4 regions of the Micromonospora craniellae genome follow, and region 2 is predicted to be linked to each of the others. Evidence: riboswitches for the same ligand, from Rfam matches in the RefSeq annotation. Region 2 holds a riboswitch; each other region holds the start of a gene.

Region 1 (6,945 bases), 2.7 Mb from region 2:
CGGTTCGCCACCGACGCTGTGCCCCGCCGGACGCCACCGCAAACCGCGAAGCATCGTGTCGTCCCTTCGTCCTGGTCGTCGTCGGTGATGCTGGGCACACCCCGCCATCGGCGCCCGCCGGGACGCAGGTCAGATCGTCGGCCGAGGGGCACGCCGGGTGCCGGACATCGGACGGGCGAGCCGATGCCCGCTACCCTGGTTCGTCGGTGCGGGCCTCGGCTTGCACCGAGCAATAGGACGCATAAGTCCGGATATGGGTGATTTGACGCGCCGATGTCCGCGAATTGCTCATCCCGAGGGGTGGCGACCGAGGCCGTCGGAGGAATACTCTCGGTCGCGGCCCGCGTACTGATGAGGCGCCCGTCGTACGGGCGAGTGGAGGTGCTCGCGTGAGCCTGTCGATCCTGCAGACGGTTCGGCCTGGTGGTGTCATCGAGATCGCCCCTCGGGGCGAGATCGACGTCGACACCGCGTACGAAGTGAAAGAGGCCATCGCCGAAGTGCTGGCCAAGGGGCGGCCGACCCGGATCGAGCTCAACATGCGGCTGGTCACCTTCATCGACTCGGTGGGCATTAGCGCGATGGTCGCCGGCTTCCAGACGGCAGAGGTCAGCGGCGTGAAGCTGATCGTCACCCAACCCAGTCGGTTCGTGCACCGACAGCTCTGGGTGACCGGCCTGCTCGGCCTCTTCGGCGCACCGGAGCCGTACTACGCCGGTGCCGCCGCCACCCCCGAGGTCCTCCCCGGCGGCTGACCGTCAGTCGCCGTCGAGGCCGGACAGGTTCACGTCGGCCACCTCGGTGACGGCGCGCACCGCCGTCACCGTCGCGTACCCGTCAGCCAGCCACGCCAGGTCGGTACCCGGCTGCACCGCCTGACCGGGTTCCTCCAGCGCGGTACGCACGAAACCGTGGCCGGACTCGGCGACGGTCATCTGCACCTGACCGAAGGTGGCCAGCCCGGCCCGGCGTACGCCACGCAGCCGGCCCAGCGGCACGTCCGGCGAGTTGACGTTGAGTACGCTCTCCACCGGCCCGGCGGTCAGCCGGGGGAGCAGGTCCAGGGCCACGTGTGCGGCGGTGGCCCAGTTCCGTTCGGCGTCGCGTACCCGGGCTGCGGCGGCCACCGCGGCACCCCCGCTGACGGCGGTGGCCTCACCGGCCGAGAGCACGTCCAGTGACACCGCCAACGCCCGGCAGCCGTTGGCGGCAGCCGTGAACGCCGCGCCCACGGTGCCGGAGTGCAGCACCGCCCGGCCCGCGTTCGCTCCCCGGTTGATGCCGGAGAGCAGCACCGACGGCGGCGGCCCGAACGCGCCGTGCACGGCGATCAACGCGATGAAGCCGGGCGATCCGCCGACCCCGAAGGCCGGCACCCCGTCCAGCTCCGCCAGCGGGTGCTCGCGGACCACCACCTGCCCGTCCTGCTCGATCGCGCTCATCGCGGCGCTGGTGCCGCTCGCCTCCTCCAGCGGTGCGGCGACCACCACGTCCAGCCCCCGGTCGACCGCGGCCCGGGCCAGCGCCTGGATGCCCGGCGCGGCGATCCCGTCGTCGTTGGTGATCAGCACACGCAAGGTCATGCGCCACCCACCCGCTGGGCCAACTCGTCCGGGGTGGTGCGTTCCTGCGGGCGGATGCCGGCCGGCTCCAGGCGCACCCGGTCCACCAGCCCGGTGATCGAGTCGAGCCGACCGGTGCCCAGCCCGTGCCGGGTGACGTTCAGTGCGCCGGCCGCCGCGCCGGTCCGGATCGCCGTCCGTACGTCACCTCCACGGGCCACCACGGCGGCCACGCTGGCGGTCATCGAGTCACCCGCGCCGCGTGGGTCAGCCGCCTCCAAGCGGGGCATCCGCACCTCGAACACCTCGCCGTCGACGAGTGCCAGCGCCGGCTTGTCGGCCCGGCTGACCACCACGTTCTCGGCACCGGTGGCGTGCAGGTCGTAGATCGCCCGGGTGAGCTGCTCCTCGTCGTCCTCGGCCGCGCGGCCGTCGGCGATCAGCTCCTCGTGGCTGACCTTGACGAAGAAGACCCCACTCTCCAGCACTGCCGTCAGGTGGTCGCCACTGAGGTCCACCACCACCCGGCTGCCGTTGGCGCCGAGGTCGGCGGCGAAGCGCCGGTACAGGTCGGCGGGGACCAGCGACGGGTCGTTCGGGCCGCTGAGTACGCTCACCGCCGCGCGCAGCCCCTCGCCGAGCGCCAGGTTGTAGAGCTCGTCCAGCTCGTGCCGGCTCAGCGGCTGCCCGGTCACGTCGACGATCTCCTGGCGGGTGCCCTCGCGACGGTCGTGCACGTACCCGCCGCTGCCGCCGGAGTCCCGCGCCACCACCTTGAGGTCGACGCCCTCGCTGACCAGCAGCGGCTCCAGCACCTGCCCGATCTCGCCGCCGAGCGCGGTGCAGAGCACCACGTCGACGCCGTGCGACAGCACCATCCGGGCCTGCCAGATGCCCTGTCCGCCGGGGTGCAGGTGTAGCTCCGGAGTCTCGTTGGGCTGGTCGATCGTGACCGTGAGCAGGGGCGTCGGCGCGAAGACCATCACATGTCCGGTCGTGGCGCTCATGACGCACCGTCGCACTGGGCCCGTTGCGGTCCACTCATAACCGTTCCTCCCGCTCGCCCGCGAAATGTCCGCTTCGATGTCGACGGTAACGAAGGTGGCGCGAGAACGCGCGGCGACGGGCGGGGCGCGCCCGAGGCGACCGGGCCGGGGGCGGGAACGACGACGCCGGGTGGGTCGACCCCGTGGGGGCGCTCCACCCGGCGTGCGCGGGTCAGTACACCGACAGGTGCACGTGGTTGGTGTGGTCGCTGGACGGGTCGCCACGCGCGCCGCTGTACGTGCGCCAGCCGCTGCTCGGCAGCCAGATCTGCTTGTACCAGATCACGTAGAGCACGGCGAGACGGTCGGCGTTGTTGACGTAGAACGCCGCCAGGTTGTTGCCGTACGTCCGGTCGCCGCCGGTGGCGACCCCGCCGAAGCCGTTCTTCTGCGCCGCGAAGTCGCAGGCCCGACCCTTCGGGTGCTCACCCGAGCCGCCCGCGCGGTAGCAGGAGACGTACCGGGTGAAGCCGGCCGCCTTGGCCTGGTTGAGCGCGTGCAGGGTGCGCGGGGTGATGCAGCCGTTGGCCGGTGTGGGGTCGTTGACGCTGCACGACTCGGCCGGCCAGGATCCGTTGGCGTTGCGCGGCGCCGGCTTGGCCGTGGGGCTGCTGGAACCGCTGCTGCGTGCGGGAGCCCGGCTGGCCGCCCGCTCCTCCGCCGCGGCCCGTTCGGCCCGCTCGTTGGCCACGGTCAGCGAGCGCTCGGCCTGCTCCTTGCGCTTGGCCATCACGGCCACCTGCTTGCGCTGCTCCTGCACCTCGACGTCGAGGGCCTGCTTGGTCTTGCTGACCTCGTCCCGGGTGGTCCGCAGGTCGTGCAGCGCGCGTTCCTCGTTGGCCGCCACCGCGTCCAGGGCCGCCGCGCGGTCCATGAAGCCGGCCGGGGAACCGCTGTTGAGCAGCGCCGACGCGGCACCGAGCCGGCCACTGCGGTACGCCTGCGCGGCGATCTCAGCGACCTTCGTGCTGCGTTCGGTGAGCTGACCCTCGGTCGTGGTGAGCTGCTCGGCAAGCTTCTTCTGCCGGTCGACCGAGCGGTCCAGCGCGGTCTTCGCGTCGAGGTAACCCTTGCTGGCCGCCTCCAACTGGGCGCGGAGCGCCGGGGTGCCGCCCTCGTCACCGACGTCACCGGGTGCCGCGGAGGCGGCGCTGAACGGTGCGAGCGCGGCGCCCAGGGCGAGGGCGAGCCCTGCGGCGATCAGGGCCGCCGTACGGGCGGCCGGTCTCACGGTTGCCACTGCTGGCATGCACATGTCCTTCCGTCAGCCGCCGACCGGGTTAGCTGACGGGTTCGGGACGGAAGATCCCTACCGCTGGACGCGGATGCACCCCTGGAACATGGTTCCCCGGTTCGCCCTCGCGGGCGATTAGGCGGCGATCACCGCCGGCACCGGTGGGTGCCGCCTGGCGGAGACCGGGTACGAGCCTACCGGTGCTGGTGGGACCGGCGCAGCCGGTGTGACTCGTGGTGTTCGCCTGGTCACCAGTAAACCAGACATAAGGGATTCTTGTCGCTTTTCGCTTCAGTGGGGGTCGGCGGTCCGGGTCAGCCGATCGGGTCGATCGTGGTCAACCGCTGGGTGGCCCGGGACAGGGCGACGTAGAGCGTGCGGACGCCGGAACCGGGATCGGCACGGATCTCGCCGGGGGCGACCAGCACCACGCCGTCGTACTCCATGCCCTTGGCCTCCAGGCTGGTCACCACCTGGAGACGCTCGCCGCCGAGCCCGCCCAGCCAGGCCGCGACCTCGTCCCGGCGCGGCACCGGAGTGATCAACCCGACGGTGCCCTCGACCTCGCCGAGCAGCGCGCTCGCCGCGGTCAGCACGCTGGTCTCCAGCTCCGCCGCCGGCACCACCAGCTCCACCGGGTCGACCCCGGTGGCGCGCACCGCGGTGGGCAGGGCCAGCTCCGGGTACGCCCGCCGGATCTCGGCCGCCGCCACGGCGAAGATCTCCGCCGAGTTGCGGTAGTTGGTGGTGAGCGTGAACCGGTGCCGACGGCGGCGACCCAACGCCTGGTCCCGGGCCCGGGACAGCTCCTGCGGATCCCCCGTCCACGCGGTCTGCGCCGGGTCGCCCACCACCGTCCACGAGGCCAGCCGGCCGCGCCGGCCGATCATCCGCCACTGCATCGGTGACACGTCCTGCGACTCGTCCACCACCACGTGCGCGTAGTCCCGGTAGTCCTCGGGCCGTTCCCGGGCCGCCTGGCGAGCCGCCCGCTGCCGGTCGGCGAACGTGCTCAGCTCGCGCACCCCACCGGCGAGCTGGAACGGGTCGCGCTTCGCGCGGGCCGGACGGACCGGTTTGCCGAGCAGCGCGTCCAGCTCGTCGAGCAGCGCCACGTCGGCGACGGTCGGCCCCTCGGCGGCCAGCCCCCGGTACGCCTGCTCCAGCAGCCGGATCTCGGCGCGGGACAGCAGCCCGGCGGCGTACCGGCGCAGCCGCTCCGGATCGGCCAGCCAGCCGAGCACGTGCCGGGGATGCAGCCGGGGCCACCACGCCTTGAGGAAGTCCCGGAAGTCCGTCCGGTCGATCAGTTCGTCCTCGAAGGCCCGCTGCTCGGGCAGCCGGGGAATGCCCAACCGGCGGGCCTGCGCCCAGAGCGCCGCCAGTACGCCGTCGAAGCCGGCCCGGCGCACCTCGTTGCGCCGTGCGCCCCGGGACAGCGCCCGCTCCCGGACGGCGTCCAGTTCGGCCCGCTCCAGCCGCAACAACTGCCCCCGGTAGAGCAGCCGCAGCTCGGCCGGGGAGTCGGGCACACCGTCCCGGGTCGCCCGCTCCAGCAGCCGACGCATCCGCAGCGACCCCTTGACCGCCGCCACCTCGACCGGGTCGGTGCGGGTGGCGACCAGCCCCGGGAAGAGGGTGCCCAACGAGTGCAGGGTGGCGGTGTCCTCACCCAGGGACGGCAGCACCGAGGCGATGTACTCGACGAACACCGAGGACGGGCCGACCACCAGGATGCCGCCCCCGGCGTACCGGCTGCGGTCGGAGTAGAGCAGGTACGCGGCGCGGTGCAGGGCCACCGCCGTCTTGCCGGTGCCCGGACCGCCGGAGACCAGGGTCACCCCGGAACCGGGGGAGCGGATCGCCTCGTCCTGCTCGCGCTGGATGGTCGCCACGATGTCGCGCATGCCCCGGCCGGTGGTCCGGGACAGGTTGGCCAGCAGTGCGCCGTCACCGACGACCGCCATCTCCGCCGGGGCGGTGTCCGGGTCGAGCAGGTCGTCCTCGATCCGGGTGACCCGCTCCCGGCTGGACTGGATCGTCCGGCGGCGCACCACACCCAGCGGCTCGGTCGGGGTGGCCTGATAGAACGGGGCGGCGGCCGGAGCACGCCAGTCGACCACCAGCGTCGCGGCGTCCTCGTCGCGGATGCCGAGCCGTCCGACGTGGAACACCTGCCCGTCGCGCAGGTCGAGACGGCCGAAGACGAGGCCCTCGTACTCGGCGTCGAGCGCGTGGCGGCGCTGCGCGGCGTGGAACACCATCGCGTCCCGCTCGACCAGCGCACCGAAGTTGCCGACCCGGGCCAGCCGGTAGCCGTCCCGCTCGGCGCGGACCGCCGCGCGGCGCAGCTCGGACAGTCGCGCGTACACCCGGTCGAGATGCCGCTGCTCGACGGCGATCTCCTGGTCCAGGGTGCTCTGGTCCACCTCTTCGTTCTCCTCGTCACGCCGGCCCGGCCAACCGCATGAGATTACGCCCCACCTCACGGGCGTGCGGAGGCAGCGTGTCCGAGTGCGATCTCTATCGGCGGCGGGCGCGACCGGCGGCGGAGCGATGGCCGGCGGGCCGGGCGTCGGCGAGAACCTGACGCAGGACGCCGGAGAGGGCGGCGGTCACCTCCTCGGGGCGCTCCATCATCAACATGTGCCCGGCACCGGGGCAGACGGTCAGCTCGGTGGCCGGCAGCGCGGCGGCGATCGACTCCGCGCACGGCGGCGGGGTGAGCCGGTCCCGGTCGCCGACCAGCGCCGCCGCCGGCAGGTGTGCCAGCGCGGCGAGCGTGGCCAGCCGATGCTGGGCACCGAAGGAGGCCCGGAAGCCGCCGATCGAGCGCAGCGAGGCGCGGGCCACCGCCGAGGTCACCAGGCGGATGTCGGTCGGGTCGCAGTGGTCGCCGAAGAGCATCCAGCCGATGCTGGGACGCAGCGCGCGCAGCAGGGCGCGGGGTGGACGCCAGGCCCCGCATCGGGCGAGCACCCCGGCCCCGGTGGTCTCGGCCAGCCGGATGATCCGGGCGATCCGGGGCGACAACCCGTAGACGGTGTGGGTGTGCCCCTCGGCGGTGGTCGAGACGAAGACCAGCCCGGCCACCCGGCGGGCG
Region 2 (6,945 bases):
TCTTCGGTGCCAGCACGGGTGCCGCCGCCGCCCTGATCGCGGCGGCGCGGAGGAACCCGGGACCTTGGAACAGGTGGCCGACGCGACGGCGGGCTGGTTCCGCGACCACCTGCATCCCCGGCCCGTCCCGGTACGCACGCCGAGCTGAGGCTCAGACCTTGCGGACCGTCCTGCGGGCACGGGCCTGGGCCGTTCGTCCCCGGATGATCCTCGTCCACCGCCGCCTCGATGCGGCGACCTGGCGCTGCTGCTGCACGCTGTCGATGACCCGCCACACGACGGCGGCGATCGGAACCGCGACGAAGGCACCCGCGATGCCGGCGATGAGCGTGCCGGCCGTGACCGCGAGCAGGATCACCACCGGGTGCAGCCGGACCTGTCGCTTCATGACCAGCGGTTCGAGCAGGTTGCCCTCGATCTGCTGCACGGCGATCACCGCAGCCAGGGTGAGCAGAGCGGTGGTGGGGCCGTTGGCGGCCAGCGCCACCAGCACCGCGACCGCGCCGGCCACGGTGGCGCCGATGATCGGTACGAAACCGCCGAAGAACGTGATCAACGCGAGCGGGAAGGCCAGCGGCACCCCGAGCAGCACCAGCGCCAGACCGATGCCGATGGCGTCGATCGCCGCGATCAGCATCGTGCCCCGGCTGTACGAACCGAGCGTACGCCAGCCGACCCGACCCGCCTTGGCGGCGATCTCCCGGTTCGGCCCGCCCGCCCGGCGCAACGTCCAGTGCCACATCGACCGGCCGTCCTTGAGCAGGAAGAAGAGCAGCACCAGGGCGAGCAGGACGGAGCCGAAGACCTCCGCCACCGTCTGCGCGCTGGCGACCGGGTCGACCTCCTGCTGGCTGAGCGCCTGGCGGAGCTGCCCGACGAGGCCGTCGAGTTGCTCGTCGGTGACCGGCAGCGTGGAGGTGACGAAGTCGCGGCTGCGTTCCAGGCCTTCCCGCAGCTCGTCGCCCAGCTCGCTGAACTGGCTCGCGGTCATGTTCCAGACCAGCAGGCCCACGCCGAACAGGACACCGAGCAGGAGCAGGACGGTGAGCAGGGCGGCCAGCGCGGCGGGCAGTCGCAGCCGGCGCAATGCGAGCTGGACCGGGTCGAGCAGCGCGGCCAGGAAGAAGGTGGCGGCCAGCGCGATGGCCAGCGGGGTGACCAGCAGCGTGATCCGCGCCAGCAGGTACAGCCCGGCGGCGATCACCACCAGGCAGGCGCTCCACACCACCGCCGTCCGCACCAGCCAGGGCAGAGCCGCCCAGGTCTGTCTCGGCCCGGCACCCCGCCGCGTCGACTCCTCGGGCGTACGACCGCCACCTCGTGCGACCACGTCGGCCTCCTCTGTCCGGCGAGGTCGGTACCCGGCCGGTGCCCGTCCGACACCGATCCCACGCTAGGTTCCCGCCCGACGCGCCGGAGGAGGTTCGCGCCATCTGCCCGTCAGGGCCGAACCGGTCAGTACGCGGCTACGCCGCCGAACCGGTCAGTACGCGGCGGCCGCCCGCCCGGGAACCACGGTCGGCATCTCCCGGGTCTGCTCGACGCCACCCAGCGCGGTCAACGGCAGCACGGAGTCGCGTTCCTCGACCTGCGGCAGCAGCGCCGAGAGCGCCTCGTCCCGCAGGCTGCGTGCCGCCGAGGCGGCCAACTCGGTGGCCCGCCAGCTCTCCTGCGCCCGCTCGTGGGCAGTCTGCTGAAGCGCGAAGAGGTGGTCGCGTACGGCCCGGCGCAGCGCCAGCTCCTGTTCGACCGGGTGCAGTCGCGGGTCCCAGCCCCGGTGCGCGAAGACGTCGCTGAGCTGTTCCACCGACAGCTCCCGCTGCCAGTACGCCGCCATGGCCGCCCGGTGCAGCCAGCGCTCCCGGTCGGCGTACTCCGAGGGGGTGCGCGGGGTCTGCGGCAGCGGCATCCCGGCGGCTCCGGTCAGCCGGCGGACGTCCGACTCCGCCACCTCGTACGCCTGCCACGCCTGCTCGGCCTCGTCCTGCGCGGTGAGCCACTCCTCGCGGCGTCGCCGGGCCGTGGCGTCGGCCCGGTCGGCGGCCACCGCGACCTCTTCCGCCCAGCGGTCCTGGTCCCGCTGTTCCTCGGTGTGCTCGGCGCGACTTGGCAGTGCGGCCTCGCGGATCCGGGTGCCCGCGTCGAAACGCAGGAGGTGCCGGGGGCGCAGCAGCAGAGCGGCGATGACGAGGATCACCACGCCCAGCAGGCTCAGCCAGATCGCGGCGGCCCGGGGGACGTCGGGCAGGACGTAGGAGAGAGCGGTCTGCATCATCAACACCTCTCGCGGTCGGATGAGGGTCGTCGATCGGGGAAGGTCGGTGGGCTGATCCGGCTGCGCTGCCCGGGGCCGGTGTATCGGGCGGATCGGCGACGGCGGCGTGCCCGTACCCGTGGGCCGTGGTGGCCGTGTGTCCGAGGTCGGGGCCGGGTCGACGGGCGGGCCACGTGGGCCGTGGGGTGTCCTGGGGCAGGCCGACGGTCAGGCGGCCGGTGGGCCTCGACGGGTTGGCTCGCCGTGACCGACGGCGGGGCGCGGCACGGCGCTCTGGTGGACCGTGGTGGTGCCGGCCAGGCCGGACCCGGCGGTGGGCTCGGGGCGGGCCGGCGGCGCGGTCGGGATCGTCGGCTGCGGATGCGACGTGGCCAGCACGCCGGATGCCCGGACCTGCTCGGTGACCGGTGTGACGGTGCCCGGCCAGGCCGGGAGGTCGGCGGCGACGGACCAGGCGCGGTGATCGACGGCGGCTACGCGGGTCGGCTGGTCGCCGGCCGGGCGCAGTGGCAGATCGGCGGCGGCCGCACCGAGGCCGACCGCCAGCACGAGGGCGGCCAGCGCCAGCCGGGTCAGCTCGCGGAGCGTGCGCAGCGTCGCCGGCCACAAGGGACGGGCGAGCGCGACGGACGACACGCGTTCAACCTATCGTTCGCGTCCGGAGAATGCACATGGGTGTGCGCCGCGTCCGGTCGGTGAATCTCGCCACGTCGTCCAGTGTGGACTCCTTCAGCGGCCGGTGTCCCCGTTCTCCGGCTCGTCGGCGAACAGGGCCAGCAGGTCGCCGACCTGGCGGTCGGCCTCCGCAGGGTGGCGGAACCGGCCGGCCGGGTTGAGGGTGTACTCGTTGCGGCGGCCCACCCGGGTGCGGAACAGGTAACCGCCCGCCTCCAGGTCGGCGACGATGGCCTGGGCGGCGCGTTCGGTGACCCCCACCTCGGTGGCGACGTCGCGCAGCCGGGCGGTGGGATCGCGGGCGATGGCGAGCAGCACGTGTGCGTGATTTGTCAGGAAAGTCCAGTTGCGGGTGCTCTCTCGCTCGCCTGAGGTCGCCATGCCCGCCATGGTATGGCCTGTCCAGCCGTGCTCCGGGGCTGCGCGTTCGTTCGCTCACGCCCGGTTGGCAAGCGTTCTGGAATACATGAAATGCAGATCACGCATAGCTTGACGGGCCTTGCGCTGCGTGTGACGGTTGGTCGGCAGCCCGTGGCCAACGTCGGCCGGGATGACCAGGCATTCCACCGAGAGGCGAGGTGACGCCGGATGAGTCGACCCGGAACGATCGGGGCGCAGCCCGGTCTCGAGCGCGAGTACCTGACCGCCGACCTGCCCGGCGCGCGGCAGCGCGCCCTCGCCGAGCTGATGGCCGGCAACCGTCGGTTCGTCACCGACACGCTCCGGCACCCCAACCAGAACGCCAGCCACCGGGCCGCCGTCGCCACCGAGCAGCACCCCTTCGCGGTGATCGTCGGTTGCTCCGACTCCCGGCTCGCTGCGGAGATCATCTTTGACCGGGGGTTGGGTGACCTCTTCGTGGTCCGCACCGCTGGGCACACCATCGGCCCCGAGGTGCTGGGCAGCGTCGAGTACGCGGTGAGCGTGCTGCGTACGCCGCTCGTGGTGGTGCTCGGGCACGACTCGTGCGGTGCCGTCCAGGCGGCCCGGGCCGCAGCGGCCACCGGCACCGCGCCCACCGGGCACCTGCGTGCCGTGGTGGACGCGGTGGTGCCCAGCCTGCGTCGGGCCCAGCAGGCGGGGGTCGACGACCTGGACGCGATCGTCGACATCCACATCGCGCAGACCGTCGAGGCGATGCTGGAGTCGTCCGAGGCGCTCGCCGCCGAGGTGGCTGCGGGCGGGTGCGCGGTGGTGGGCATGTCGTACCGGCTGGCCGCCGGTGAGGTGCGGATCGTCGCGGCGGAGCCCACCGAGATGGCGGGTGTGGTGGCAGCCGCGGCCTGACCCGCGCTCACCGACACGGACGACGAGGGCCGTTCCGCCGGATGGCGGAACGGCCCTCGCAGGTCACCGGCTGGTGCTCAGAGCAGCGACACGTGCACGTGGTCCGTGTGGTTGGACGGGCCGCTGTAGGACCGCCACCTATTCTCGGTCGGGAACCAGATCTGCCGGTTCCAGATCACGTAGTAGATGCCGAGCCGGTCGGCGTTGCGAACCAGGAAGGCCGCCAGGTTGTTGCCGTAGATCCGGGTGTCGTTGTTGTGCCAGGGGCTGAACCCGCTGTTCTGCAACGACCAGTCACAGGCCCGGCCCTTGGGGTGCTCGAACTTGTCACCCGGTCGCCAGCAACCGACGAAGCGGTTGAAGCCGGCCCGCTTGACCTCCTTGTACATGTGCAGCGTGCGGGGCGTGATGCAGCCCGACGTGGTCGGGTCGTTCTGGTTGCACGACTCCGGCTTCCAACTGCCGTCGGACGCGCGGTTCGGCGCCACCCGGGCGACCGGCGAGGTGGCGGCCACCAGGCCACCGGTCAGGCTCTCGCCGCCGACCAGACGCAGCGACTTCTCCGCCTCGGTCTTCTTGCGGGCCATGTCGTTGGTCAGCTTCTGCTGCTCGCGCACCTCGGCGTCGGACGCGATCTTGGCCTGGTCGGCGCGCTCCTTGACCGCGTTGATCTCGCCCAACTTCTTGTCGTTGACCAGGTTCAACTCGTCCAGGGCGGAGGCGCGGTCCATGAACGAGTCCGGAGCGCTGCTCTGCAACAACATCGCTATCGCGCCCACCCGGCCGGTCCGGTACGACTGCGTCGCGATCTTGGCGACCTGCGGTGTGAGCGCGTCGAGGTCGGCCTGTGCGCGGCGTAGCTCGACGTCGAGCTTGAGCTGCCGTTTCTTGGACTTCTCCAGCTGGTTCTTGGCCTTGGAGAAGTCGCGGTTGGCGGACTCGATCAAGTCGTTGAGCATCGGCGGGTCGTCGTCGTGCTCGGCGGGGCGGGGTGGTGTCGGTGTGGCCATGGCCGGCAGGGGCCCGGCGAACACGGCGAACGCGGCGAACACGGCCACCACAGGTGTCATCCAGCGGCGTAGGGGTGCCGTCACTTCTTTCCCTTCCATCGACCGCCGACCGGGTTAGCTGACGGGTTCGGAACGGAAGTGGCCCCTACCGCTGACGCGGATTCACCCCACCTACCTGGGTCCCCGGCTCGCCTCGCGGCGATTGGGCGGTGGCACCGCAGGCGCCGCTGCGCGCCTTCGTCGGTGACCGGCAGTGAGGTTACCCGACAGTCCATGTCGGTCTCTACGCCTCGAACCCGACTAGATGCGTCATTTCGTAATCGCGATGGGTGACCAACGACACGGGCACGAACCGTGTCGGCAGGGGCGGTCACGCTGCGGGGTGTCACCATGTGGTGTCCGTGCTCCTGTCCGGGTCGGGCCACCGCGATCCGGTGGCGGGGGATGTGTCACGCGCACGCGCGGTGCTGAGCGCGTGCAGGGCCTCGGACCGGTCCGTCCCGGGCCGGGGAGTCGGTGGGGTGGGTCCGTCGCCGTCCGGCCCGTCGTCGTGACCGCCGGGCCCGCCGGGCCCCGGCGTGTCCCGCCACCCGGCGGTGACCACCAGCGCGGCCAGTGCGGTCGTCAGCGGTACGGCGGCGACCAGCCCCAACGTGGCCACCACGCTGCGGACGATCTCCTGGGTGAGGAACTCGCTGGTCACGATCTGGCCGAGCGCGCGGGTGTCGGCGGTGAGCAGGAGCAACAGCGGCAGGGATGCGCCCGCGTACGCCAGTACGATGGTGTTGACCACCGAGGCGATGTGCGCCCGGCCGACCCGGGTCGCCGAGCGGTACAACTCCCGGCGGGTGAAGCTCGGGTTGGCGTGACGTAGCTCGGTCACGGCGGCGGACTGGGTCACCGTGACGTCGTCGAGCACACCGAGCGAGCCGATGATGATGCCGGCGAGCAGCAGGCCGTGCAGGTCGACGTCGCTGCGGAACATGGACAGCGTGGTGGCGTCCTCGCTGCCGAAACCGGTCAGGTGGGTGGCCCGGGTGGCGGCCAGCCCGAGCAGGCCGGTGAGCACCAGGCTGCCGAGCGTGCCGAGGACGGCCACCGAGGTCTCTGCGGAGATGCCGTGCGTCAGGTACAGCACCACGAACATGATCAGTGCCGCGCCGACGATGGCCACCACCAGCGGCGGCTGGCCGGCGCTGATGCCGGGCAGCACGAAGGTGATCAGGATGGCGAAGCTGGCCGCCAGACCGCCCAACGCGGCCAGGCCGCGAAGCCGTCCGAAGGCGACGATGGCGGCGGCGAACATCACCGCGAGCCAGATCAGCGGTTTGCCCCGCTGGTGCTCGGCGATGTTGTAGGCGCTGATCGAGGGGTCCTCGGGATCGATCAGGGAGACCAGGATGATCTCGTTGCCGACGCTGACCCGGGGTGCCCCCGGCCCGTCCGGCAGCGGCGTCTGCACGTCCTGGCCGGCGTCCGGGCCGCTGTCGACCCGTACGGTCACCGTGCCGCACTGCCGCCCGGCGGTGGTCGGGGTGCCCTCGGGCACGACCGGGTTCGGTGGGCAGGGCTCGTTCACCACCCGGGTGACCGTGCCGTGGTATCGCGGAGTGTCGTTGGCGGCCTCGGGACGGGGTGGGTCCGAGGGCCAGAGCACGAGGGCGGCGACCAGCGTGGCGAGGAAGAGGGGGACCACCA
Region 3 (6,945 bases), 840 kb from region 2:
CCGCAAGAAGAAGGTGTACACCCCGCCTACGGACGTCCGCCCGACGACGGCATCGACGTCCCGCAAGCCGAGCCCGGTCTGGCTGCCCGCCACGGCCGTGTCGCTGATCGCCTTCGGCATCGCCTGGCTGGTGGTCTACTACCTGTCCGAGCAGGAGTACCCGGTCATGGAGCTCGGGTACTGGAACCTCGCGGTCGGCTTCGGCGCGATGGTCGCCTCGCTGATCCTGCTCTCGCGCTGGCGCTGATTCCCCAGCTCAGGACCACCCGTCCCGGGCCCCGACCGAGCGGATTCGGCGGCGGCCTCCTAAGGTGTGCCCAGGGCGGCGTGGCCCAGGTGCGAGAAGTCTCACGTTACTGCTGAGTAACCTTGCGCGTAAGCTGCATCGCATGACCGAGTGGACCGAGGTCATCGACCGATCCGGGTCGAGGTGCGGCACCCAGGCGTGACCAATCGCACCCCGACCCCGGTCGCTGAGCCGCTCGACAGGCAGCAGACCGGGAGGCCAACGCGATGGGCAGCGTCCAGATCGTCACCACGATCCTCGCGGCCGCCATCACCGCCGTGGCGGTGTGGCTTGCGGTGCGCGCGGTCTCGAAGTTGTTCGCCGTGATCCGGCTGGGTCAGCCCGACCCCTCCCGCTCCGGCGACCACCTCGGGCGTACGAAGACGATGCTCGCGGAGACCGCCGGGCACACCCGGATGCTCCGCTGGAGCGTGGTCGGCGCTGCGCACTGGTTCGTGATGGTCGGTTTCCTCGTGCTGTCGCTCCTGGTGCTCGAGGCGTACTTCGAGGTGGTGTCGCCGACCGCCGGGCTGCCGCTGATCGGTGGCTGGGCGCTCTACGGACTGGTCACCGAGTGGATCGGCATCCTCGGTGTCGTCGGCATCGTGGTGCTGATCGCCATCCGGGTGGCCAACCGGCCGAGCCAGGCCGGACGCCGGTCGCGGTTCACCGGTTCCACCATGTGGCAGGGCTACTTCGTCGAGACGGTCGTCCTCGCCGTTCTGGTCATGGGCTTCCTGATCCGTGGTTTCAAGGTCGCCACCGACCACTTCGAGTACCCGACCTGGGCCACCCCGCTGAGTCACGCGGTCGGCTCGGCGCTGCCGGACTGGGAGTCCGGGGTCAGCATCGCCGCCCTCATCAAGATCGCGATCTCGATGACCTGGCTCATCGTGATCTCGCTGAACGTGACCATGGGCGTCGCCTGGCACCGCTTCCTCGCCTTCCCCAACATCTACTTCAAGCGGAAGCCGGGTGCGTCCGGCTCCGGTCTCGGGCCGCTGCGGCCGATGATGAGCGAGGGCAAGCCGCTCGACTTCGAGGAGGCCGATCCGGAGTCCGATCAGTTCGGCGTCGCGCACGTCGAGCAGTTCACCTGGAAGGGCCTGCTGGACTTCAGCACCTGCACCGAGTGCGGCCGGTGCCAGTCGCAGTGCCCGGCCTGGAACACCGGCAAGCCGCTATCGCCGAAGCTGCTGGTGCTCAGCCTCCGCGACCACGCGTACGCCAAGGCGCCCTATCTGCTGGCCGGCGGCGGCAAGGACCTCACCGGCGAGGAGAAGGCCACCGCCGCGCAGCTCGCCCACGTCGATGTGCTGGCGCTCGCCGAGGCGGAGAAGCCGCTGATCGGCGACGCCGAGGCGGGCGGCGTGATCGACCCGGACGTGCTCTGGTCGTGCACCACCTGTGGTGCCTGCGTGGAACAGTGCCCGGTGGACATCGAGCACGTCGACCACATCGTGGACATGCGTCGCTACCAGGTGTTGATCGAGTCGAACTTCCCCTCCGAGGCCGGCGTGATGCTGCGCAACCTGGAGAACAAGGGCAACCCCTGGGGAGCGCCGCAGAACACCCGGGAGGACTGGACCAAGGGCCTCGAATTCGAGGTGCCCCGGGTCGGCGAGGTCGAGGACTTCGAGTACCTGTTCTGGGTGGGCTGTGCCGGTGCGTTCGAGGACCGGGCGAAGAAGACCACCCGGGCGGTCGCCACGCTGCTGAACGAGGCCGGCGTCTCGTTCGCCATCCTCGGTGAGGGCGAGACCTGCTCCGGCGACCCGGCCCGCCGGATCGGCAACGAGTTCGTCTTCCAGATGCTCGCCCAGCAGAACGTGGAGACCCTCAACGAGGCGTTCGAGGGCCGCGAGAAGGCCAAGCGGAAGATCGTCGCAACCTGTCCGCACTGCTTCAACACCCTGGGCAACGAGTACGGCCAGCTCGGCGGTGAGTTCGAGGTGGTGCACCACACCCAGTTGCTGGCGCACCTGGTCGCCACCGGCAAGCTGACCCCGGTGCAGCCGGTCGACGGCGGCGTCACCTACCACGACCCGTGCTACCTGGGTCGGCACAACCGTGTCTTCGCCCCGCCGCGCGAGGTGTTGGGCAGCGCTGTCGGCGCCGAGAACGGCCTGGTCGAGATGCCGCGCAACAGTGAGCGCTCCTTCTGCTGCGGCGCCGGTGGCGCGCGCATGTGGATGGAGGAGCGGATCGGCAAGCGGATCAATGTGGATCGGGTCGAGGAGGCCATGTCCACCGGTGCGAAGACCGTCGCGGTCGGCTGTCCGTTCTGCTCGACGATGCTGAGTGACGGAGTCAACGGCAAGGGCGCCGGCGACCAGGTCGAGGTGGTCGACGTGGCCAGCGTGCTGCTGCGGTCGGTCAAGCCCGAGCAGGCCCGGGGCGCCGAGGAGGGCGAGCCGGCCGCCGGGTGACCAGCGCGTACGTCGGGGCGTGTCGGCATCCGTGCGGATGCCGACACGCCCCGATTTTTGTATTGGCGTAGATAACTGTAACGAATTGGTCGACACCCTTTGTGTGCGGTCGGTCGCGCAAAGGTGAATGAGCCGTTGGTCGCCTTGATTCCGCTCCGCGCGTTCCCCTAATGTGGGGCACCGGCCGCCGTGGGTCGTCTGTCTCGCCCCCTACCGCTCGCGGGACGCCCGGTGGTCGGTCGCAAAGGAGTCGGTGCCGGTGGCAACCATGCCCCTCCATCGTCACGCGTCGGGACGGTCCACCCCCGCGCGCGGGCTGCGCAAAGCCGTACGCGGCCTGGTCGTCCTGGTCGCCGCCGCCGCGGTCGGTGCCGGTCTGCTCGCCGCGCCCGCGTACGCCGAGCCGTCGGTGGACGAGATCGAGCGCCAGATCGACAAGCAGTGGCAGCAGCTCGAACCCACCATCGAGCAGTTCAACAAGGTGCGCTCGGAGCTGCGGGTCAACCGCGAGAAGTCCGAGAAGCTGGAGAAGAAGATCCAGCCGCTGGCGCTGGAGGCGGAGCTGGCGATGAACCGCGTCGCCGGCCTCGCCTCTCGGTACTACATCACCGGCCCCTCGCAGGAACTCGGCGCGGTGCTGCTCAACGCGAAGCCGGACCAGCTCGGTGAGCAGATGGCCCTCCTCGACCGGCTTGCCTGGGATGAGCGCCGCCAGCTTGAGGGCGTGATGAAGATCCGGAAGAAGTACGACGACCAGAAGGCCACGCTCGACACGCTGATCGTCGACCAGGAGGCCAAGCAGAAACAACTGGCGGCGAAGAGGAAGCAAATCGACGCCGAGATCAAGCGGCTGGAGCGGTCGCTGCCGGTGACCACGGTCAAGACCACCAACTGCCCGACCATCAACGGTGTGGTCAGCGACGCGGCCCGGACGGCCATCCGGACGGCCTGCGCGCAGGTCGGCAAGCCGTACGTCTGGGGTGCCACCGGGCCGAACTCGTTCGACTGCTCCGGCCTGACCCAGTACGCGTACAAGGCGGCGGGTATCCACCTCACCCACTTCACCGGTGCCCAGTGGCGGGAGGGCAAGGCGATCTCCCGGGCCGACGCCCGCCCCGGTGACCTCGTCTTCTTCCGCAGCGACGTGAGTCACGTCGGGCTCTATCTGGGCAACAACACGATGGTCCACGCCCCACGGGCCGGTAGACCGGTCAACGTCTCGCCCATCACGACGATGCCGGTCGCCGGCTTCCGCCGCCCCGGCTGACGCCTGAGCGCGTACGCAGGAACGACAGAAGGCCCCCGGTCAAGCGACCGGGGGCCTTCCCTGTTGTCGGATAACTGCACCGAGAGTGACGGTGTGGACGTGTTGCGTATCGACGCCGGTCGTCCCTACGCTGGGCAATCGTCGGCCCGCTGGCAGGATCGCCCATCCCGGGCGGTGACGGTCCGACACCGCCGAGTCGCAGTCCAAGCGAGCCGGGGAACCAGGTTTTCCGGGGTGAGTCCGCGATGGTCGCGGTAGGGCGTCCCGGGTGCCCGAACCCGTCAGCTAACCCGGTAGGCGGTCTGGGAAGAATGGAGTACGGAGCCCGGTGGCACACCATGCCCCGCGGCCACCGTCGCGCCGGCCGGCGAAGCCCGGCCCGACGACGGCTGCGTCGCGATCCCGCTGGTACCGCTGCACCACCGCACTCGCCGCACTCGCCGCGACCGCCGTCATGCTGACCGGTGGCGCGACGGCGGCCCACGCCGACCCCACGGTCGACGACATCGAGCGCCAGATCGACGAGGACTGGAACCGGCTCGAAGCCGTCATCGAACGGCACAACGCCACCCGGCAGGACCTGGCCGGCACCCGCCGCGAGGCGGACGCCCTGACCGCCCGCATCGCCCCGCTGCAACAGCAGGTGGACGAGGCGATGAAACGGGTCGGCGCGCTGGCCGCGCGGGCGTACCGGGGCGAGCCGGTGCGCGCCGTGAACACACTGCTGGGCAGCCGGTCGCCGGGCGAGGTCGTCGCACAGCTCGGTTTGCTCGACCGGTACGCCCGCTTCCAGCGGGAGGACGTACGGCAGGCGAGTGAACTGCGCGACGAACTCGCCGCCACCCGGGCCGGGCTGGACCGAACCATCGCCGAGCTGAACCTGACCTCGGCCGACCTGGCCGTGGAGCGGCGGCAGATCGACACCGAGATCGAGCGGTTGCAACGGTTGCGGCTGCGCGCGTACGACGACGGTGGGGGTGGTCCGCTGCGGCCGGCGCCCTGTCCGGCCACCTACCCGGGCGGCCCGGCCGGTGAGGCGGTCAGCTTCGCGTGCGCCCAGATCGGCAAGCCGTACTCGTGGGGCGCCGAGGGGCCGCACGCGTACGACTGCTCGGGGTTGATGCTGGCCTCGTGGGCGCGGGCCGGGGTGGCGCTGCCGCACAACGCGGCGCGCCAGCGGCAGGTCACGGCCTCGGTCGGTCGCGGCGACCTGCGTCCGGGTGATCTGGTCTTCTACTACCGCGACCTGCACCACGTCGGCATGTACGTCGGTGGCGGCTGGGTGGTGCACGCCTCCCGCGCGGGCAAGCCGATCACGATGAAACGGATGGACAGCAGTCCGATCCACAGTTTCGGTCGACCCGGCTGAGTCGTTGGGCGGACGACCACGGGCCCGCGTCTGCGCAGCGCAGGCCCGCCGGTCGTCAGCGGGTCGGCCAGGTACGCCAGTTCCGCCAGGCGCGGCTCGGCGTCGGGCCACGCTGACCCTGGTAGCGCGAGCCGTAGACGAGCGAGCCGTACGGGTGCTCGGCGGGCGAGGAGAGCCGGAAGATGCAGAGCTGGCCGATCTTCATGCCGGGCCAGAGCATGATCGGCAGGTTGGCCACGTTGGACAGCTCCAGCGTGACGTGACCGGAGAAGCCGGGGTCGATGAAGCCTGCGGTGGAGTGCGTCAGCAGGCCGAGGCGGCCGAGGCTGGACTTGCCTTCGAGTCGGCCGGCGAGTTGGTCGCCGAGCGAGATCAGCTCAAGCGTGGAGGCGAGCACGAACTCGCCCGGGTGCAGCACGAACGGCTCGCCGTCGGGCACCTCCACCGGCGAGGTGAGGTCGTCCTGCTGGGTGGCCGGGTCGATGTGTGTGTAGAGGTGGTTGTTGAACACCCGGAACAGCTTGTCCAGGCGGACGTCGATGCTGGACGGCTGCACCAGCGTGGGCTCGAAGGGCTCCAGCGCCAGGGTGCCCGCCTTGATCTCGGAGACCAGGTCGCGGTCGGAGAGCAGCATCGCCACACCATAGCTGTCGGTATGCGTGACCTGCGTGTCGGACTACCTGCTTAGAACGTATGTTCTATAGGGTGTCGGCATGGCTTCCTGGTCCGAATTCACCGCTGACGAGCCTCGACTCGCCGACGGGATCCGCCTTCTCCTGCAGCAGTACGGCCCGGGCTTCGGCTACCTGGCCACGGTCCGCGCCGACGGCGGGCCCCGGGTGCACCCGGTCTCCCCGGTGATCACCGCCGACGGTCTCTTCTGCTTCGTGATCGACTCGCCGAAGCGGCGCGACCTGGAACGCGACGGGCGGTACGCGCTGCACTCGTTCCCGGCGGAGGAGAGCGACGACGAGGCGTACGTCGCCGGCCGCGCCCGACCGGTCACCGACGACGCCACGGTGGCCCGGCTGGCGCTCGCGGCCCGCGCCGCCCCGCACGCCGACTGGCGTCTGTTCGAGTTCACCGTCGACGTGGCGATGCTCGCCCGCCACGAGCGCGCCGCCACCGGCGGGCTGGTCGGCCAGCCAGCCGTGCAGGTCTGGCTCGACCCGGCCGGTGCCACCCCGCAGGCCGCCCGGCCCACGCCCCACCCGACCCGCACGGCCCGACATGTCCGCGCGGCCTGAACCGACCGGTGCCGGCCCCGCCTGACGATGGGACCGGCACCGGGGGGTACGCCTCGACGACTCCCGCGCTACGCGCGGTAGGTGTTCCACGCATTGATCATCCGGGTCGCCTGGCCCGGGGTGAACTGGTACATGCAGGTGTCGTACGTGTAGTCCATGAAGTTGGTGATCGGGTCCAGCCCCGTGCTGGAGCAGGTGTCCCGCCCGGTCGGGCACTGGTAGGCTGGCGACGCCTCCGCCGGGGTGTCGGCGACCTGGTCCCCGCTGCCGGCGCAGCCGCCCTGGAAGGTGTGGTAGAGGTTCAGCCAGTGGCCGACCTCGTGGGTGCCGGTGTCACCCTGGTTGTA
Region 4 (6,945 bases), 1.6 Mb from region 2:
GCCTGAGCCGCCCGGGCGGTCGGCGTGCGGGCCACGGCCAGGCGTCGCGAGCTGGGTGGTCAGCACGGCCGACCACCCGACCGCCACGCCTGAGCCGGCGTCAGGAAGCCGGTCGGTCCGGGGCCATGGAGTGGAAGCGCCTGGGTCGGCTGGCGCATCCACCCGGGCAGCGGAGCGCCGCGCCGTCGCTGCGGCAGAACCGGAAGGACCATCGTCGGGCACTGGTACGGGTGCGTACGCACGTCGACCTCCGTCGGTTAGGGATCGGGAGGGGCCGCCCGCGCACGGGGGGATGTCACGGGCGGCCCCGGAGCAGAACCCGCCCCAGCTCTGCACGGCGTGAAGCAGATCCGCATGGGTGACAGTCTGGTGAGGACAGGACTACTGTCGGAAGGCATCGACGCTGGCCACGGCGGCGTCCTGGTGCGCCGATCCGGCCCCTGACGGCAGCGTGGCGATCTTGGTGAATCCCCTGGAGGTGACGTGGAACGTGAGCAGCCTTCCGACCTGCACGAGCTGATCCGCACTCAGCTTCGCCGGCTGCGGACGGCAGCGGGCATGAACCAGGAGGAGTTCGGCCGACGGTCGAACTACTCGGCATCCCTGGTGTCGGCGGTGGAGACCGGCACCCGCCCGGTCGACAGGCCGTTCGCGAAACGGGCGGACGAGGTCCTGGAGACCGGAGGCATGTTCGAGGAACTGCTGCGGACGGCCGAGGTGCTGCGCCAGCCCGCGTGGTTCCTGCCCTACCTGGAGGCCGAGCGCACCGCGAGGCAACTCCGGTGCTACCAGTCGACGCTGGTCCCGGGCCTACTACAGACCGAACGCTACGCCCGCGCGGTGATCCGATGTGACGACACCCTGACCGACGCCGGGGTGGAGCGACGGCTCGCGAACCGGATGGCCCGGCAGGCGGTCCTGGACCAGGAGGAGCCGCCGCAGTTCGTCGCGGTGATCGACGAGGTGGTGCTCCGGCGGGTCGACGAGCGCCTCCACGACGTGCTGGTCGAGCAGGTGCACCACCTGATCGACCTCGCCGAACGACCCAACATCAGCGTGCACCTCGTGCCTGTCGGCGTGGGGATGCACGCTGGTTTGACCGGCCCCTTCATCCTGGCAAGGAGCACGGACGATGGTTGGGTCGGTAATATCGAGACCCAACTCGGCGGAGTCCTCGCCGACAAGGACGAAGACGTCAATACCCTGCTGTCCAAATGGGAGACCGTGCGCAACGAGGCACTGTCTGGCCGGCAGTCGATCGAGCTGATGAAGGATTGTGTGAAGCCATGGATCTGAACGGCGCGACCTGGCGCAAGTCCACCCGCAGCGGCTCCAGTGGCGGCGACTGCGTGGAGGTCGCCGACAATCTGTCCGGCGTCGTGCTGGTGCGCGACACCAAGGACCGGGACGGCGGCACGCTGGCCTTCACCCCGGTGTCGTGGGCGAGCTTCGTCGGTCTGGCGAAGATGCTCGACCGGCACGCCTGATCCCGGTACGACGCGGAAGCCCTCGGTCGAACGACCGAGGGCTTCTCCATGCTCGGTGCGCACCATGCCCACAAGGCCGTCCACCGGCCGCGCACACCCGGATGTAAGGAGGGGTCCCCTGCTATGCACGAGGCGATAGCAGGGGACCCCTCCTTACATCTCGTCCGCACATCTCGTCCTTACATCTCAGGAGGAGTAGCCGCGGGTGGCGGCCCAGTGGGCGAGGTCGATGGTGGTCATCCAGTACGAGTAGTACGACGCGTTGGCCGAGTCAGCGATCTTGACCAGTCGACCGTCGTCCTCGTAGCCCACCACGGCGACATAGTGGCCACCGGGAAAGGAGTGCCAGCGGCCGCCCGTGTCGGTGGCGCTGCCGGCCACGTTCACCACGACACCGCGCCCGCCGGTGATCGCCTTCACCACGTCGGCCTGGAGCTGGTCCATCTGCGCCGGGGTGGCCGAGCCGCCCCGGAGCATCGTGGTCGAGTACGGCGCACCCTTGAGCGTGGCGTTGAGCACCCGGGTGGTGTCCAGGGCCGAGTTGGTGCCGGCGTACGTGGTGCCGAGCTGGGCGGCCAGGGAATCCTGGTCACGATTCACCCCGGCGGCACTGAGCGCGTTGCGTACCGCGGCCGGGCCGCAGTAGTACCCGGTGATCTGGGCCTGGAAGTCGTAGTCCAGGACCTTGCGCGCCGGTGGCTTCGGTGCGGCCTTCTTGCTGGTGACCACCGGCGAGGGGGCCGCCGAGGTGGCCTTCGGCGAGGGCGACGGCGACGGGACGGCGCTGCTCGGGACGGCGCTGCTCGGGACGGCGCTGCTCGGGACGGCGCTGCTCGGGACGGCGCTGCTGGGCAGGGTCGACGGGGGCGGCTCCACCCGGGTGTCGGCGCGGGAGACGGCGGTGTCGCCGCGCGACTCGGCGACGGCGGTCGTGGTGTGTGCGGTGGCCGGGGCGTCCTCGGTGCCGACGAGTACGGCACCGGCGCCGGTGGCCAGCGCCAGCGCGGCGGCCGAGGCGGCGGCGACCTGATAAGGGCGTTCGGTGGCCAGCCGGCGTAGCTGGCGCGTGACGGTCTGCTTCACGGAGTCCTCCACGGGGGCTCAGGGAGGCACGGCGAGTCGCTCCGGCGGTCAGCTCGACAGGTCCTGCCGAGGACCGCCCGAGTACGCGGACGGGCCGTGCGAGGGGTGTGCCCGGACGACCGGGCGGGGGCGGTGGCCGCTGTCAGCTGGTGGCCGACGGCCCGGTGGGCGCGGGCACCGCGGTGCCGTGGAGGAACAAGAAGGGGACCACGAGGGGCTGCACGAGAGGAAAGCTCCTTCCGACACCGCCGACCGGGTTAGCTGACGGGTTCGGGCGGGAAGTTGGCCCTACCGTGAGCCGATGCTCGCGGATTCACCCCAGTGGTGCGGTGGGTCCCCGGTTCGTGAGACCACGATTAGGCGGGTCGATGCGGCGTCGCCTCCTGCGATCGGGTACCGCATCGGACGGGCCGACACTACTGGCCGGCCATTCCCCTGCCAACCCATCCTGACCTGCTTAAACATGATCCAGCTTGCTGATTTTCGGGCGTTCGGTCATAGATGTCGCGCAACGGGACCGACGGCGATCGACGCAACGGGCGGTGACAACGGGACCACCCGCAGACAATGTCTCCGGGCATCGCGTCACGTCTCGGGCGTTTTTCACCTCGGCGTCCGCTCCGGCGAGCGATGTGACCGGACTCACTCGATCCGCCTCGTCGTACCCGGCCGTCAGCGAAACACAAAACAGCAGATCGGGCTGCCGACTACAACAGTCCAGCATGGACTCAACGGTGCTGGTTGCGGCAACTTGCGGTACTCGGCTCGTCGCCCGGCGCGCGCTGCCTCGGCGGCCCGGCAGGCTGCGGTGCGGACGCCTCTGCGGACTGCTGCGCAGGATCGGCGGCGGGCGGCGGGTGGGCCCCGGTGCGGCTCGGGGCGAGCCGTCGCATCATCGGCTGCTCCACGTAGCGGTGCAGCAGCGCGGCAAGCGCCAGGGTGAGCAGCAGGAACCCGATCACCGCCGGCACGCCCCACCAACCGGGCAGGCCGGTGCCCCAGTTCCCGGTGAGCCGCAGGATCGTCATGATCGCGAAGACGTGCACCAGGTAGAAGGCGAACGAGACCTCGCCCAGCCAGACCATCAGCCGGGAACGCAGCGGCGACCGGCGGCCGTGCACGTCGGCGTCCGCCGCCGCCGCGATCACCAGGACGTACGCCACCGACAGCAGCGCCGCCCAAAGCTCGGCCCGGATCCACTCCGAGGCCGCCACCCAGGTGGCAACGAAGATCACGGTGGCCATCGGCAGCCGGGGGCCGCGCCAGCGCCCACGCAACATCAGCTCGGCGGCGGCCACGCCCATCCAGAACTCCAGCGACCGCACCAGCGGGAAGATCTGGGTGAACCACCAGCGGCTCTGCTCCGGCACCAGCAACTGACCGGGCCAGAGCGCCAGGATCAGCAGCGGCACGGCGATCACCACGGCCCACAGCATCCACGGCTTGGCCCGGCGCACCAGCGGCAGCGCCAGCGGCAGGCACAGATAGAAGAACAGCTCGCAGGAGAGCGACCAGCTCACGTTGTTGACACTGTAGAAGTAGCCCGGTCGGGGATCCCACGCCTGGAGCAGGAACAGGTTCTCCAGCGCGGCCACCGGGTTGATCGGGTCGGCGAACCAGAGCGCCGCGAGCATGGCCAGCGCCCACATCACCAGGTGGTTCGGATAGATCTTGGCGAGCCGCCGACGCCAGAACCGGCGGCGGGAGTCACCGACGCGGGCCGACCAGACCAGCACGAAGCCGCTCAGGATGAAGAAGAACTGCACCCCGGACAGGCCCAGGGTGAAGATCTCGCCGACCACCGCCTGGTGACCCGGCTCGGCGATGATGCGCATGGTGCCGGCGTGGAACCCGAAGACCAGCAGCGCGGCGATCCAGCGCAGTCCGGTCAACGAGGGCAATCGGCTGGCGTCACCGCGTCGGGTGGTGGTGGGCGGCCTGTCGACGACGGTGGTGCTGGTCATTCCGGGCACCATACCGGTGCGGGCACTCCCCCTCGAACCGGGCGGGGAGGCCGGGCGGATGGGGCGGATGTGGCTCAGGTGTCAACGGGTCCCCCGGTGGCCTACTATTCCCGGGACTTGGATGAGCATCCACCCCGCCATCCGGCCCGGTGGCGCGTTGGGCAATGCCGAGGCGGGACCAGCACACCGACGAGAGGCAGAGTCAGCGATGCACCAACGGATCCTGATGCGGGCCCGGAAGGGTCCCTTCGACGTCAACTCGCCCGAGGAGACGTTCGAGCGGAACCTGATCGGTGAGAACGCCGGCAACCTGGTCTTCAGTCACGCCGCGAACAAGCTGCTGGCCACCCGTACCGCCACCATCACCCCCAACGGCTTCACCGTCAACATGCGGGACAGCGACCGGATCAACGAGGAGTACGACGTCTTCGTGGTCCCGCTGGCAAACGCGTTCCGGCGCAGCTACGCCCACCGGCTCGACGCGATGAGCCGGCTGATCGAGCGGCTGAAGATTCCGGTCGTGGTGCTCGGGGTGGGTGTGCAGACGAACGTCGACGGTGACCGGGAATACCTGCGGCCGATCGACGATCAGGTCAGCCGCTTCTGCCGGGCCGTCCTCGACCGTTCGCCGAGCATCGGCGTCCGGGGTGAGATCACCGCCGACTACCTGCGGACGATCGGCTTCTCCAACGTCGACGTGATCGGCTGCCCGTCGATGTTCCTGCACGGCGACACCCTGCCAGTGGACAAGCGCAAGACGTTCATCGGCCCGTACGACCGGATCGCGCTGACCGTCTCGCCGTACGTCAAGTCGATGGCTCAGATCATCAAGACGCACCACCAGCGCTACGAGAACCTGCGCTACATCCCGCAGGACCTCAAGACGCTGGGCACCCTGCTCTTCGGCGACGCTCCCGAGGACCGTGGCAAGAGCGGCGAGATCCCGATCCACACCACGCACCCGCTGTTCACCGAGGACAAGGTGCGGATGTTCGTCGACCCGTGGACCTGGATCGACTACCTCTCCGGGTTCGACTTCAACTTCGGCACCCGCATCCACGGCACCATCGTCTCGCTGCTCGCCGGTACGCCGGGCTTCCTCTTCGCGCACGACTCGCGCACCCTGGAACTGGCCCGTTACTTCGAGATCCCGCACCGGGTGATGCGGGACGTGCCGGCCGACGTGGACGCGGCCCAGCTCTACGACGAGGCCGACTACTCGGGCATGGTCAACGGCCACAAGCAGCGGTACGACACCATGCTCCAGTTCCTGAACAAGCACAATCTGGGCAACTCCTTCAGCGACGGCGACAGCGCGGCGGTGTTCGACGCCACCAGGCAGGCGACCGCCTTCCCGCCGGCCGTTCGCCCGGCGCTGGCCACCTCGCCCGAGGTGCTGGTCAAGCGCATCGAGTGGCTGCGCGACCAGGAGGCCGCACTCCGCGATCAGGCCCAGACGACGGCTCGGCCGGAGCGGATCCGCACCCGGATCAAGAAGGCGGTCCCCGGCTCGGTGCGCCGCATGCTCAACCGTTAGCCTCGCGCTGCCCGGCGTAGAGGCGTACCTGCGATAGTGCCTCGACTCGATCCGCGACGACATTCCGGCCGACCAGACGGCGGAGGTGGAACTGGTCGCGGTGGACGACGCGTCGCCGGACCGGTGCGGTGAGCTGCTGCGCGCGTACGCGGCCGAGCATCCGGACGTACGCGTGCGGCACCTGGAGACCAACGTCGGCGTTGGCACAGCGAACTGTTCGACCTGATGGTGAACCATTTCCTGGGAGCGCCCCTTCTTGGTGGCCGAGATGTCCGGCCACCACAACGGTGACCTGAGCCGCGCTCTGTCCATCGTGGACGCCGTGGCGGCGGCCGGCGCGCACGCGCTCAAGCTCCAGACGTACCGGCCCGACACGATCACCATCGACGTGGACACCCCGGCGTTCCGCATACGCCCGGCATCGGCGTACCGGTCGCGTCGGTGGCCCTCGGGGCGTGTTTCATCGAGAAGCACGTCACGCTGGACCGCGCCGACGGTGGGGTGGACTCCGACTTCTCCCTCGACCCGTCCGAGCTGGCCGCGCTGGTGGTCGAATCGGAGCGTGCGTACGCGGCGCTCGGCGGCACCGCCGTCGGCCCCACCCCCGCCGAGCGGGAGTGCCTGCGCTTCCGCCGCTCGCTCTACGTGGTGGCCGACGTGCGTGCCGGGGACGAGGTCACCTCGGACAACGTGCGCTCGATCCGGCCCGCCGGCGGCCTGCACCCGGTGGAGATCGACCGGGTTCTCGGCCGCCACTTCGCCACCGACGTCTCCCGGGGCACCCCGCTGAGCTGGAGCCTGATCTGACAGTCGGCCGTTGCCGCAAGACCGTTGGCATCCAGGTCGACCGCTGAGGGGTTTCCGACCGCGCCCG

Evidence for each region. Region 2 has a riboswitch for cyclic di-AMP ahead of ID554_RS10315 (coiled-coil domain-containing protein). Riboswitches for the same ligand answer to the same signal wherever they lie in the genome.
Region 1: it holds a riboswitch for cyclic di-AMP, as region 2 does, so the genes downstream of both, ID554_RS22950 (coiled-coil domain-containing protein) here and ID554_RS10315 (coiled-coil domain-containing protein) in region 2, are expected to answer to the same signal.
Region 3: it holds a riboswitch for cyclic di-AMP, as region 2 does, so the genes downstream of both, ID554_RS14195 (C40 family peptidase) here and ID554_RS10315 (coiled-coil domain-containing protein) in region 2, are expected to answer to the same signal.
Region 4: it holds a riboswitch for cyclic di-AMP, as region 2 does, so the genes downstream of both, ID554_RS03290 (C39 family peptidase) here and ID554_RS10315 (coiled-coil domain-containing protein) in region 2, are expected to answer to the same signal.

What each region holds. Positions count from the first base shown of each region.
Region 1 covers NZ_CP061725.1:5,053,305-5,060,249, forward strand. Annotated here, with positions in the region: gene ID554_RS22935 (STAS domain-containing protein) at 390-755, shown strand; gene surE (5'/3'-nucleotidase SurE) at 759-1,583, opposite strand; gene ID554_RS22945 (1-phosphofructokinase family hexose kinase) at 1,580-2,569, opposite strand; gene ID554_RS22950 (coiled-coil domain-containing protein) at 2,781-3,857, opposite strand; cyclic di-AMP (ydaO/yuaA leader) riboswitch at 3,862-3,994, opposite strand; gene ID554_RS22955 (HelD family protein) at 4,157-6,271, opposite strand; gene ID554_RS22960 (alpha/beta fold hydrolase) at 6,366-6,945, opposite strand, start outside.
Region 2 covers NZ_CP061725.1:2,336,135-2,343,079, reverse strand. Annotated here, with positions in the region: partial or broken gene ID554_RS31515 (hydrolase) at 1-53, shown strand, start outside; gene ID554_RS10340 (AI-2E family transporter) at 152-1,330, opposite strand; gene ID554_RS10335 (hypothetical protein) at 1,484-2,272, opposite strand; gene ID554_RS10330 (hypothetical protein) at 2,483-2,911, opposite strand; gene ID554_RS10325 (helix-turn-helix transcriptional regulator) at 3,005-3,340, opposite strand; gene ID554_RS10320 (carbonic anhydrase) at 3,539-4,237, shown strand; gene ID554_RS10315 (coiled-coil domain-containing protein) at 4,315-5,331, opposite strand; cyclic di-AMP (ydaO/yuaA leader) riboswitch at 5,335-5,466, opposite strand; gene ID554_RS10310 (YibE/F family protein) at 5,633-6,945, opposite strand, start outside.
Region 3 covers NZ_CP061725.1:3,179,308-3,186,252, forward strand. Annotated here, with positions in the region: gene ID554_RS14180 (cell division protein CrgA) at 1-247, shown strand, start outside; gene ID554_RS14185 ((Fe-S)-binding protein) at 514-2,715, shown strand; gene ID554_RS14190 (C40 family peptidase) at 2,969-3,982, shown strand; cyclic di-AMP (ydaO/yuaA leader) riboswitch at 4,162-4,297, shown strand; gene ID554_RS14195 (C40 family peptidase) at 4,311-5,351, shown strand; gene dcd (dCTP deaminase) at 5,407-5,985, opposite strand; gene ID554_RS14205 (pyridoxamine 5'-phosphate oxidase family protein) at 6,065-6,598, shown strand; gene ID554_RS14210 (zinc metalloprotease) at 6,667-6,945, opposite strand, start outside.
Region 4 covers NZ_CP061725.1:719,209-726,153, forward strand. Annotated here, with positions in the region: gene ID554_RS03275 (hypothetical protein) at 1-66, opposite strand, end outside; gene ID554_RS03280 (helix-turn-helix domain-containing protein) at 484-1,296, shown strand; gene ID554_RS03285 (DUF397 domain-containing protein) at 1,287-1,487, shown strand; gene ID554_RS03290 (C39 family peptidase) at 1,674-2,582, opposite strand; cyclic di-AMP (ydaO/yuaA leader) riboswitch at 2,802-2,943, opposite strand; gene ID554_RS03295 (acyltransferase family protein) at 3,299-4,534, opposite strand; gene ID554_RS03300 (polysaccharide pyruvyl transferase family protein) at 4,743-6,071, shown strand; gene ID554_RS31290 (glycosyltransferase) at 6,121-6,297, shown strand; partial or broken gene ID554_RS03310 (N-acetylneuraminate synthase family protein) at 6,340-6,878, shown strand.